DNA from 4 places in the Rhizobium acaciae genome. Region 2 is predicted to be linked to each of the others. Evidence: predicted binding sites of a transcription regulator. Region 2 holds the regulator's gene; each other region holds the start of a gene.

Region 1 (3,205 bases), on a different contig from region 2:
AGAAGACGATGAGGATGGTGCGATTGACGACCTCGCCCGTCTCGGGCGAGGCGGAGGCGACCTGATGGGCAATCATCGCCAGGATTGCTCCGATGGCGGTCAATGCCAGCACGACGGCGATGCCGTAGCGGCCAAGGCGCGTCGTCAGCTTCCCCAGAATGGCTTCCGGCAGCAGCGCCTTGGCGACGGTGCCGACCTGCGCGTTGAAACGGGCGGCCGGCTTGCACATGTCGTGGCAGCGGCTGTCGAGCGAGCAGCAGAGCGAGCAGATCGGCGCGGCATAGGCCGGGCACCAGGCCATGTCCTCCGGCTCGAAGGGATGCTCGCAGACCGAGCAGGTGATGTTCGTCAGGTTTTTCCAGCTTTGGCGCGGCTTGCGGGCGAGATAGAACTTGCCTTTCGTTGCCCAGGCGATGACAGGCGAGGCGACCAGCGCGATGACGAGGGTGATATAGGGCGCGAGCGAGGCGGCGATCTCGCCGAAGGCGCCGAAATGGGCAATCAGCGACACCGTCGCCGACAGCGTCATCGCGCCAAGGCCGACCGGGTTGATGTCGTAGAGGTGGGCGCGCTTGAACTCGATGCCGGGGGGAGCCAGCCCGAGCGGCTTGTTGATGAAGAGATCGGCGGAGATCGTGCAGAGCCAGGCCATGGCGATGATCGAGAAGATGCCGAGCGTCTCCTCCAGCAGCCGGTAGATGCCGAGTTCCATCAAAAGCAGGGCGATTGCGACGTTGAACACCAGCCAGATGACGCGGCCGGGATGGCTGTGGGTCAGCCGCGAGAAGAAGTTCGACCAGGCGAGCGAACCGGCATAGGCGTTCATCACATTGATCTTCAGCTGCGAGACGACGACGAAGGCGGCCATCAACAGCAGCGCGCCATTATGCCAGGGGACCATGTAGCCGAAGGCGGTCAGATACATCTGCGCCGGGTCGGCAGCGCGATCGAGTGGGACGCCCGAGGTGAAGGTCAGTACGACCAGGAAGGAGCCGGCAAGCAGCTTCGGCGCGCCGATGATGACCCAGCCGGGCCCGGCGAGAAAGATCGCCAGGCGGTGGCGCCACTTGCGCTGCGGGTCCGGCGGCAGGAAGCGCAGGAAGTCGGCCTGTTCGCCGATCTGCGACATCAGCGCCAGGATGACGGCGGAGGCAGCGCCGAACTCCACCAGATCGAATTCGGCGATGGTGCCGGGCGGGCCGGAGGCATGGCGGATGCCGGCAAAGGCGCGCCAGAGATCGAATTTTTCCCAGTCCAGCAAGGCGATGAAGATGAAGGGAAGGATATTCAGCACGATCCAGAAGGGCTGGGTCATCAGCTGGAACTTGCTGATCAGCCGCACGCCGTGCGTCACCAGCGGGATCACCATGACGGCGCTGATGATGTAGCCGATCCAGAGCGGGATGCCGAGGGTGAGCTCCAGCGCCCCGGACATGATCGATGCCTCGATCGCAAACAGCATGAAGGTGAAGCTCGCATAGATCAGCGAGGTGATGGTCGAGCCGATATAGCCGAAGCCCGCGCCGCGCGTCAGCAGATCGATGTCGACGCCGTGGCGGATGGCGTAGCGGCTGATCGGCAGGCCGATCGCTAGCATGGCGACCGAGGCGACGATGATGGCGTAAAAGGCGTTGGTGGTGCCGTAGGAGAGGGTGATTGCGCCGCCGATCGCCTCCAGCGCCAGGAAGGAGATCGCGCCGATCGCTGTCTGCGAGATGCGCTGCGAGGAGAAATGGCGGGCGCTTTTGGCAGTGAAGCGCAGCGCGTAATCTTCCAGCGTCTGGTTGGCGACCCAGCGATTATATTCGCGTCTCACCGGAATGATGCGTTGGCGCGCTGCCATGTCTTCCTTTCCGGCAATCCGGTTGGGCTCATTGTCTCTCCGGCAGTTTTGGCGGGATGGTTGGGAAAGGCAAGAGGCGGGCACCGGCTGGTTCACAGAATGGCAATATTTTTGCAATTGATCTGTCACATGAGAGCTCTAACTCTCCCGGCGTTCCTTCAACCATTTCGGGTATCACCATGTCTGTTTTAAGCCTTTGCCGCCTGAGCACTGCCCTCGTCTGCCTTCTTTCCATCGTGCCATCGCTTGCCAGCGCCGAGCAGGCCACGGCGGCGAAAGCGCCTTATGCGGAGGCCGGAAACACCAACAAGCGCGGTGACGCCTGCTTCTCGACGGTGGACACCAACGCTGCCGTTCACCTTCTCTCCGGCTTCCTGGAAATCTGGACACCGCGCACGCCTTTTGTCGATGCCGGCGTCGAAGCCCCGGCCAAGGACAATTGCCCGGCGGTCGCCAAGACGGATTGGGATGGTATTCCCGCCAGCAAGACCGACGGCCATATCGTCAACCAGGCCGTCCATGACGCCAACATCGCCTATGTCGTCAATGCGACGCGGGCGCGGACGGCCGATCAGGCGGCGGCTGCCTATCTCGACGATCGGCGCGGCAAGAATGCCAGCATCGTCGATGGCCTCGGTCCGCTGACGGATGCCTGGAAGGCCGGCTCGAAGCAGACCACCACGATCACCGAGGTGGCGGCCGATGCGACAACAGTCAAATATGACGACAAGGGTAACAATCGCGGCGCCGGCAGCAAGCCGGACACGGAAAACAAGACCGATGCCAACCCCGACATGGGCCTTGCAATCGACTTCATCATTGCCGCAAGCGGTGACGGCTCGACGGAGCCTGCCAAGCGCTATTTCAAATATGGCCGTCCCTACCGCTGGAGCCAGGACGTATCGGTCGTCCCGACGCTGGAGCCCGCCAAGAGCGGCAAGCCGGTCGAAGACGGCGGTTTCCCCAGCGGGCATACGGCGGAAGCCTGGCGGGATGCACTCGCCATGGCCTATCTCGTGCCGCAACGCTTCCAGGAAATGGTCACGCGCGCCAGCGAACTCGGCGAAGACCGCATCCTCGCCGGCATGCATTCTCCTCTCGACGTGATGGGCGGCCGGATGCTCGGCACCGCCACGGTCGTCTACAATCTGAACAAGGCCGACAATGCGGCGCTGAAGAGCGATGCTTACGCCCAAGCGCAGGCATGGCTCGTCGCCAAATCAGGCGTTGCGGATGCGGGCGCACTTGAAGTCGCCGCCCATGCGGCACCACTGGCTACAGACCGTTTCGCCGATCATGACGCCAATCGCGCCTACGTGCTGCAGCGCCTGAGCTATGGCCTGCCGACGATCCATGCGACCG
Region 2 (3,205 bases):
CTTCCTGCGGTGCCTCAACCGCATGAACGACACGATCGATGGCTGCCGCGTCACCGGCAAAATCACCCTCGACACCGACGATGTCTATGATCCCGATATCGACGTCGTCGAACTTCGCGCCCGCGTCGGCATGGTCTTCCAGAAGCCGAACCCGTTCCCGAAGACGATCTATGAAAACGTCTCCTACGGCCCGCGCATCCATGGCCTTGCCAAGTCGAAAGCCGACCTCGACCAGATCGTCGAGACCAGCCTGCAGCGCGCCGGTCTCTGGAACGAGGTCAAGGACCGCGTGCACGAATCCGGCACCGGCCTGTCGGGCGGTCAGCAGCAGCGCCTCTGCATTGCGCGTGCCGTCGCCGTCAGCCCGGAAGTCATCCTGATGGACGAGCCCTGCTCGGCGCTCGACCCGATCGCCACAGCCAAGGTCGAGGAACTGATCCACGAGCTGCGCGAGAACTACACGATCGTCATCGTTACCCACTCCATGCAGCAGGCAGCGCGCGTCTCGCAGCGCACCGCCATGTTCCACCTCGGCAACCTCGTCGAGGAGAACGACACCGACAAGATGTTCACCAATCCCGACGATCCGCGTACCCAGGACTACATCATGGGTCGCTTCGGTTGATTTTGGCGACACCAAGCCTTCCCGTTATTCGAGGATAAAGCCCTATGGCATCGACACATATTTTTTCTGCCTATGATGATGATCTGAAGTTCCTGTCCAGGCGGATTTCCGAAATGGGCGGCCTGGCCGAGCAGATGGTCGGCGAATCCGTGCGCGCCCTCGTCAACGGCGATACCGCGCTGGCGCAGAAGGTCATCTCGGACGATGTGATCCTCGATCACGCCGAACGCGAAATCGGCGACAAGGCGATCGTGACGATCGCCCGCCGTCAGCCAATGGCCTCGGACCTGCGTGAAATCATGGGTTCGATCCGCATCGCCGCCGATCTCGAACGCGTCGGCGACCTCGGCAAGAACACCGCCAAGCGCGTCATCGCCGTCCAAAGCACCGGCGTTCCCCGCAAGCTTGCCCGCGGCCTCGAGCATCTGTCCGAGCTGGCGCTCGTCCAGCTCAAGGAAGTGCTCGATGTCTACACCAATCGTTCAGCCGACAAGGCGAATGCGATCCGTGAACGCGACAACGAGATCGACGCGATGTACACCTCGCTGTTCCGCGAACTCCTGACCTACATGATGGAAGATCCGCGCAACATCACCAGCTGCACGCATCTTCTCTTCTGCGCCAAGAACATCGAGCGCATCGGCGACCATGCCACCAACATCGCCGAGACGATCTTTTACATGGCGACAGGCGCGCAGCCGGAAGGCGATCGTCCGAAGGATGACAGCGCCAACACCGTCGGCGCGGTCACAGAATAACCGCCCGCACCCGTCAATTGCGTGCGCGCCCGTCCGGGCGCGCAAAGAGGTCGCAGCCAATTTTTGAATTTGCGCAGGATGCATTGCTTAAATCACCCTGGTTTAAGGATCATGCGCGAGGAGACCGACACGCATGATCCCGAGAGTTGCAGTTGTTGAAGACGAGGAAGCCCTCAGCGTGCTTCTTCGCTACAATCTCGAAGCGGAAGGCTTCGAGGTCGATACCATCCTTCGTGGCGACGAAGCCGAAATGCGGCTTCAGGAGCGCACGCCCGATCTTCTCATCCTCGATTGGATGCTGCCGGGTGTCTCCGGCATCGAGCTCTGCCGGCGCCTGCGCATGCGGCCGGAAACCGAGCGCCTACCAATCATCATGCTGACGGCGCGCGGCGAAGAGAGCGAGCGCGTCCGCGGATTGTCGACGGGCGCCGACGATTATGTCGTCAAGCCCTTCTCGACCCCCGAACTCGTTGCCCGCGTCAAGGCGATGCTGCGCCGCGCCCGTCCCGAGGTGCTGTCGACGGTGCTGAAATGCGGCGATATCGAGCTCGACCGCGAGACCCATCGCGTCCATCGCAAGACCCGCGAAGTCCGCCTCGGCCCCACCGAATTCCGCCTGCTGGAATTCCTGATGTCGTCGCCGGGCCGGGTCTTCTCCCGCTCGCAGCTGTTGGATGGCGTCTGGGGCCACGATATCTATGTCGACGAGCGCACCGTCGACGTCCATGTCGGCCGCCTGCGCAAGGCGCTGAATTTCTCCAACATGCAGGACGTCATCCGCACCGTCCGCGGCGCCGGTTATTCGATGGAAGCCTGAGGGCTTTCATCCATTGTTTCAGCAAACATCTGCCCCTCACCCGGCCCTCATCCGGTCGCGCGTATGGCAGCCCCTCACCCTAACCCTCTCCCCCGTGAAAAACGGGGAGAGGGACGTGCCAAACGGGGCGTCAACGGGGACCGAGAGGGTGCGGCATACTTCCTTCGCCCCGTCAGAACGGGGAGAAGGTGCCGGCAGGCGGATGAGGGGCAGCCATCGGCACGAACCAAAATTGCATAAAAAAACGGGCCACTCGGCCCGTTTTCTGCATTCTAACAATGGTTGCCCGCTCAGCTAGCCCGCGCTGCTGCCCGGCGGCGTTCGTTGACCGGCTGGTAGGCGAGCTTCTGGTGATAGCTGCAATAGGGCGAATTATCGGGGGACTCGCAGCCGCAGAAATGGAAGTCGTCCTTCAGCGGATCGCCGACCGGCCACTTGCAGGTGCGCTCGGTCAGTTCCGTCAGGCCGAGGCGGCGCGAAATCGGCACCACCACATTGCCTCTCGGCACGTATTCCATTTCCTCGATCGTTTCGATCTCGATCTCTTCCTTCAGCATCGTCGCGCCCTGCTGGCGGGTGACGGTGCGGGTCGTGATCCGGGAGGCGTAGTTCGGCGCGCGCGGCGCCGATGTGTTGCGCTTCGGCGTTCGCGCCGCGGTGTTGGTGCCGCCGGCCTTGGCACGGCCCGGAAGGCACAGCCGGTGCACTTTGCCGATGACCGCGTTTCGGCTGACACCGCCAAGTTGTGCCGCGATCTGGCTCGCGCTCAGTCCTTCGGCCCAAAGCTTCTTGAGTTTCTCGACCCGCTCGTCTGTCCAGTTCATGCCCTGTCTCCACCTTTTGCGTTGGTGATGGCAGAATCCCTCACCGTTGTCCCGGGAGCTCCGAAACAAGAAACGCTTGATCAATTTTGGTGACTAGTTCCGCCGCATGCAGTCTAGTAATTGATCTTTAACCTAGTGTGAGGCTGACTCCGTGACAAGAGTCGCATGAATCCGGATGAAT
Region 3 (3,205 bases), on a different contig from region 2:
CATGGCCCTCTATCGTGCCAAGGCAAATGGCAAAGGTCAGGCGATTGAATACGACCCCGAACTGGACCGGGAACGCATACGGGTCGCCGAGCTGGAAGGTCTCTTGAAAAACGCCATCGGCAGCGGCGCAATCGAAGCTGTTTTCCAGCCTCTCGTTTCTGCTTCGACCGGCGCTGTCACCGGTCTTGAAGCACTGGCGCGCTGGAAAACTGCAACGGGAAATGTCAGCCCGGAGATATTCATCCCTCTTGCTGAAAGGTGCGGCCTCATCGATGCCCTTGGCGCCCATATGCTGAGAACGTCGATCGTGCATGCCAAGAGTTGGCCCGGTCTGACTTTGTCGGTGAACGTTTCGCCGATCCAGCTCTGCAATCCGGAATTTGCTGCCCAGGTGATCGCGGTCCTGCAGGAGTTGGATTTCGATCCAAACCGCCTGACACTGGAAATCACCGAAGGCGTTCTGATGACAAATCCGGATCAGGCCCGTCGGTCGATAGACCAACTCAAGCGCGTCGGCATAAAGTTTGCTCTTGATGATTTTGGCTGCGGCTACGCCAGCATCGGTGCATTGCGGCAGTTTGGGTTTGATCGCATGAAGATCGACCGCTCGCTCGTGTCCGCTCTCGATGTAACCGCAAACGGCGCCGATATTCTTCGGGCAACCATCTCCTTGGCGACTGCTCTGCAGATTCCCGTGACCGCGGAAGGCATTGAAAATAGCCGTCAGGCGGCGATCTTGCGAGACGCCGGCTGCGACCAGCTTCAAGGCTATATGCTCGGAAAACCCATGTCGGCATGCGACATATCCAGCAGGCTGCGAGAAGAGTCGGCCGCGTGATCTCGTAAAGGCCATCGCACGAATTCGGTATCGAGCATGAGCGCCCCGGCATTTCCGAAATCCTGAAAGCGACATTTCCAGGCATCGCTGCGGCAATCCACCACAGCCATGCGTCAATCTATCCCAATGTTTTTGCTAAGGCTTTGTTAAGTCCGCGATTCAATCAAAAGGCCGCAACTGCAGCATTTGAGGCACGGCCTCGTGGTCGGTTGCGACCGTCAAATTCCGTCATCAAACTGTAATAAAACGCGCCTAGCCCGCCTGCTGTGACGGGAATTTCAGCGCCCCAGACAATGGACACCCCCTCCATGGCGCTGGTCTCGTTGTTTTTCAAATCCATTAGGGAAGCGCTTCATATGCTCACCAAGAAACTTCTTTCGGCCTGCCTCAGCGCCGGCCTGGTTGCCGCTCTGGCGGTTTCGGCGTCCGCCGCCGATATCACCGGCGCCGGCTCTACCTTCGTCTACCCCGTCCTGTCCAAATGGTCTGCGGACTACAACAAGCAGACCGGCGACAAGCTGAACTACCAGTCGATCGGTTCGGGCGGCGGCATCGCCCAGATCAAGGCTGCAACGGTTGACTTCGGCGCGTCCGACGCCCCGCTAAAGCCGGAAGATTTGACGGCCGGCGGCTTCGGCCAGTTCCCGCTCGTCGTCGGCGGCATCGTGCCGGTCATCAACGTCAAGGGCATCAAGTCGGGCGAACTGAAGCTCACGGGCAAGGTTCTCGCCGACATCTATCTCGGCAATGTCACCAAGTGGAACGACAAGGCCATCGCCGATCTGAATCCCGGTCTGAAACTGCCCGACAGCCAGATCGCCGTCGTCCATCGTTCGGACGGTTCGGGCACCTCCTTCAACTGGACCAACTACTTCTCCAAGGTCAACGAAGACTGGAAGAGCAAGGTCGGCGAAGGAACCGCCGTCAACTGGCCGGTCGGCATCGGCGGCAAGGGCAATGAAGGCGTTGCCGCTTACGTCACCCGCGTCAAGGATTCGATCGGCTACGTCGAATACGCCTACGCCCTGCAGAACAAGCTGCCCTACGTTCTGATCCAGAACGCCGCAGGCCAGTATCCGAAGCCGAATGCGGAAAGCTTCTCGGCTGCTGCCGCCAGCGCCGAATGGGCCAAGGCTCAGGACTTCTACCTGATCATGACCAATGCTCCGGGCGAAAAGGCCTGGCCGGTGACGGCCACGACCTGGGCGATCATGTACAAGGAGCCGAAGGATGCGGCGCGCTCCAAGGCTGCCTTCGCCTTCTTCAAGTGGGCGCTCGAAAACGGCCAGAAGGAAGCCTCTGTCCTCGATTACGTTCCGCTGCCGCAGACCCTCGTGAAGCAGATCGAGGATTACTGGACAGCCTCCTTCAAGGGCTGATCCTGACGAAACTGCGGTCGGGGCGGGAAGTTTGGCTTTCCGCCCATAATGCCTTTGACACCCCCTCAAAGCAGCAGAGCGTACGGAAATGAGCGAAGCAATGGCATCACTGCCCGCCACAACAGCGGGCGTGAAGCGCCGCGACGGCGCGGCAGGCGATCGCATTTTTTATTGGATGGTTTTGGGCTGCGGCCTGTTTGTTTTGGTCGCACTGTTTGCAGCGGCGTTCTCCATGGTCTGGGACGGGTTTCTCGCGTTCCGGACCTTCGGCTTTGGCTTCCTGACCGGCATGGAATGGGATCCGGTTGCCCAGCGGTTCTCGGGCCTTGTACCGATTTACGGCACGCTGGTCACCTCGGCGCTCGCTATGGTCATCGGCGTTCCCGTGAGCCTCGGTATCGCCGTTTTCATTACCGAAGTTGCGCCGCGCTCCATTCGCGGCCCAATCGGCGGCGCCATCGAGCTTCTCGCCGGTATCCCCAGCATCATTTACGGCATGTGGGGTCTCTTCACTTTTGCTCCCTTCATGTCGGATTACGTCCAGCCGGTGCTGATCGACTGGCTGGGCCCGACCCCGGTAGTCGGCGCATTGTTCTCCGGCGCTCCGCTTGGCATCGGCATGCTGACGTCAGGCATCGTGCTGGCGATCATGATCATCCCCTTCGTCTCCTCGGTCATGCGCGACGTCTTCCTGGTCGTCCCGGCGCAGCTGAAGGAATCGGCCTATGCGCTTGGTTCGACCAAGTGGGAAGTGGTGCGCGACATCGTCATCCCGCACACCCGCACCGCTGTCGTCGGCGGCATCTTCCTTGGTCTCGGCCGCGCGCTCGGAGAGACCATGGCGGTCACCTTCGTACTCGGCAACACCCATAACATCGCGGTGTCGCTGATGGAGCCCGGCACGTCGATCGCTGCGACGCTCGCCAACGAGTTTGCCGAAGCTTCGGATGACCTCTACAGGTCGTCGCTCTCGGCGCTCGGTCTCATC
Region 4 (3,205 bases), on a different contig from region 2:
AACGCATTGTTCTTGCCGTGCTGATCGTGCTGATCCTTCCCTATGCGCTGATCTTTTTCTATCTGCTGCCGTTCATTCATCCCGTCTCGACACTGATGCTGCGCGATCTCGTGCTGCTGCGTGGTTACGACAGGCAATGGGTGTCGCTTGATAACATCGCCCCTGTTGTGGTGCAGTCGGTGATGATGTCGGAGGACGGGCAATATTGCTTTCACGGCGGCGTCGACTGGGCGGAAATGCGCATGCTGGTCGAGGATACGCTGAAAGGTCAGGCGACGCGTGGCGGCAGCACGATCCCGATGCAGACGGCGAAAAACCTCTTCCTCTGGAACGGCCGCTCCTTCGTGCGCAAGGCGCTGGAACTTCCGCTCGCGGTGACCACGGATTTCGTCCTGTCGAAACGGCGGCTGATGGAAATCTATCTCAATATCGCCGAATGGGGACCCGGCATCTACGGCATCGAGGCGGCGGCCCGACACCATTTCAAGGTGCCGGCCTCGAAGCTGACGCGGCGCCAGGCATCGCTGCTTGCCGTCTCGCTGCCGAACCCCATCGACCGCAATGCCGGCAAGCCCGGACGAGGTCTTCGCCGGCTCGCCGGCGTGATCGAGAGACGCGCACAAGGTTCGGGCGATTACATCAAGTGCATCTATGATTGAGATCAGAACTTGTCGTTAGAACAGGATGATTTTAGGCCGGGTCCGCCCAAAATCTGAATCCTGTTCTAAATTATAGAGTTAGAGCGGCAAGCGTCATCTGACAGTCTTGGTTCTGCCATATGGGCGATGCAGTCCAATCAAAGCCCCCGAGTCGCCCATGACCATCACGACGTTTTCGCCCGAACTTCTCTTTTATTCGAAGAGGCACAATCCAACCTCGCCCGCCCATCTCGGCAGCCGTTATCGCAAGGTCGGCGGCTTTCTGCCGGAAGCCGGCAACACCATCGTTTGCCATCTCGAGAAGGGTTCGCAGACGCAGGCGGTGCTGATCGAGGCGCGTGAGAAATATCTGGCGATGCCCGAAGCCCCACAGTTCCTCTTCACGCCGATATCAAGCATTCACATGACGCTTTTCGAAGGTGTCATCGAGACCAGGCGCCGGCAGGATTGTTGGCCGGGCGATCTCCCTCTCGATGCGCCGATCGACGACATGATAGCGCTGATGGCGGCCCGGCTCGAAGGCTTCTCGATGGCCGATCCCTTCAAGGTCGCCATCGTCGAAGCTCGCCCGTCGGGCCTGCTGGTCGACGGGGCGACGGAGAACGACCGCAAGGTCATGCGCGCCTGGCGCAATGCGCTGGCCGCGCTTCTGGGCTATCGCCAGCCGAACCATGACGACTATAAGTTCCACATGACCTTTGCCTATGCGATCGAACGGCTGGAGGACGAAGCCTTACCGCGCTGGCAGGCAATGCTCGATGACGTGGCCGACGATATCCGCCGCAAAGCCCCTATTCTCGAGCTGACCCCGCCGGCATTCTGCGTGTTCGAAGACATGAACCATTTCCACGAATTGCTGATCTTCGATTTTGAAGCCTGAACGGGAGAGGCCCATGGATAGACCGACACTCTACATCGCCAACAAGAATTATTCCTCCTGGTCGTTCCGGCCGTGGATGGCGCTGACGGGCGCCGGCGTCGATTTCGAGGAGGTTCTGATCCCCTTCGACTATCCTGGTGGCAATCCCGATATCAAGGCGATTTCGCCGACCGGGCGGGTGCCGCTTCTCAAGCACGGCGTTTTGAAGATCTGGGAATCGCTGGCGATCATCGAATATGTCGCCGAGCTTTATCCGGACGCCGGCCTTCTGCCGAGGGATCGCGCCGGGCGGGCGCTCGCCCGTTCGGTTTCGATGGAAATGCTGTCAAGCTTCCGGGCTCTGCGCAGCGCCTGCCCGATGAATATCCGCCGGCCGAAGGGCAGGATCGCGTTGCCGGATGGTGTCGACGCCGATATCGGCCGCATCGAGACGATCTGGCACGACCTCCTGCAGCAATCCGGCGGACCGTTTCTGTTTGGCGCGTTCAGCGGGGCGGATGCGATGTTTGCGCCTGTCGTCAACCGGTTCGACATTTATGATCTCGTCAGCCGAAACAATACGCTGGCCTATATGGAGACCATGAAGGCGCATCCGGCCTGGCGGAAATGGGAAGAGGCGGCCCGCGCCGAGCCTTGGATCGTGCCGGAAGACGAAGCCTGAGCCTGGAATCATCGGCTTTGCAAAAAATACGCATGGGGACTGGTCAAGGTCACCCCTTGCATGTATAAGCGCGCCAAATTCCGAAATCGCGACATGTCCGTTTCGGCCGCCGGTGTGGCCGTGGGAATGTTTTGCCCGCAAGTGGAGTAAGAGAAATGGCTGTACCGAAGAGAAAAACAAGCCCGTCCAAGCGCGGTATGCGCCGTTCGGCAGACGCCCTGAAGGCTCCGACCTATGTCGAAGACAAGAACTCCGGCGAACTGCGCCGCCCGCATCATATCGACCTGAAGACCGGTATGTATCGCGGCCGCCAGGTTCTGACGCCGAAGGAAAGCGCATAATTTCCCGATTCGGCTTGTCCGATCGAAGTTTCAAGGCCGACGTCACGCCGGCCTTTTGCATTTCGACAATATAATATTTGCAATGACTTGCGGTGGAGCAAGGGTTTGCGGCAGTATTCTTCCATGATGCGCTGGGAGATTGCCGATGATAGCCGCCATGCCCCTAATGATTATCCCGTTTATTCTTTACAATCTTGCGATGCTGGGCCTAATGGGCGATGGCGGCATTCCGGCGCTGCAACATGATATCATCGTGCTGTCGATGATCTCGGGCGCGATCTGGAGCATGGCGCTCGGCGATCTTTTCATCGTCATCGCACTTGTCGTGCTGTTCTTCGAAATCCTCAAAGCGACCAGAACCGGTCCCGGCAATCTCGTCAACCACATGCTGTCGATGCTGGTGTTCATCGCCTTCCTGGTCGAGTTTCTGCTCGTCCGGGATGCAGCGACGCAGGTCTTCTTCATTTTGATGACGATCGCTCTGATCGATGTCATCGGCGGTTTTGCCGTGTCGATCCGGAGTGCCGGGCGGGATGTCTCGATCGGATTATAGGTTGTCGAGCTTGTTCTGAAGGGCGCGGAGCTGTTCCTTCAGCTCGTCGATATCCTTGGCCTCGGCCTTGCGGCTTTCCTTGGCGGGCGGCGTCATGAAGGGCGAGAACAT

The links. Region 2 encodes PhoB, which activates phosphate uptake and scavenging genes when phosphate is short. Its sites were predicted from a motif close to TGTCATNNANCTGTCAT; they were not measured.
Region 1: OLZ32_RS08810 (acid phosphatase) is a predicted target of PhoB. The motif match lies at 1,956-1,972, and genes of this name have one in related genera.
Region 3: pstS (phosphate ABC transporter substrate-binding protein PstS) is a predicted target of PhoB. The motif match lies at 1,065-1,081, and genes of this name have one in related genera.
Region 4: OLZ32_RS38285 (DUF1868 domain-containing protein) is a predicted target of PhoB. The motif match lies at 751-767, and genes of this name have one in related genera.

Annotation. Positions count from the first base shown of each region.
Region 1 covers NZ_JAPCZO010000004.1:267,619-270,823, reverse strand. The annotation lists gene OLZ32_RS08815 (hybrid sensor histidine kinase/response regulator) at 1-1,843, opposite strand, end outside; gene OLZ32_RS08810 (acid phosphatase) at 2,023-3,205, shown strand, end outside.
Region 2 covers NZ_JAPCZO010000036.1:18,341-21,545, forward strand. The annotation lists gene pstB (phosphate ABC transporter ATP-binding protein PstB) at 1-625, shown strand, start outside; gene phoU (phosphate signaling complex protein PhoU) at 670-1,383, shown strand; gene phoB (phosphate regulon transcriptional regulator PhoB) at 1,517-2,200, shown strand; gene OLZ32_RS35840 (GcrA family cell cycle regulator) at 2,491-3,024, opposite strand.
Region 3 covers NZ_JAPCZO010000011.1:153,138-156,342, reverse strand. The annotation lists gene OLZ32_RS18840 (bifunctional diguanylate cyclase/phosphodiesterase) at 1-838, shown strand, start outside; gene pstS (phosphate ABC transporter substrate-binding protein PstS) at 1,195-2,217, shown strand; gene pstC (phosphate ABC transporter permease subunit PstC) at 2,306-3,205, shown strand, end outside.
Region 4 covers NZ_JAPCZO010000049.1:17,386-20,590, forward strand. The annotation lists gene mtgA (monofunctional biosynthetic peptidoglycan transglycosylase) at 1-659, shown strand, start outside; gene OLZ32_RS38285 (DUF1868 domain-containing protein) at 817-1,539, shown strand; gene OLZ32_RS38290 (glutathione S-transferase family protein) at 1,553-2,200, shown strand; gene rpmF (50S ribosomal protein L32) at 2,356-2,541, shown strand; gene OLZ32_RS38300 (hypothetical protein) at 2,687-3,094, shown strand; gene phaR (polyhydroxyalkanoate synthesis repressor PhaR) at 3,089-3,205, opposite strand, start outside.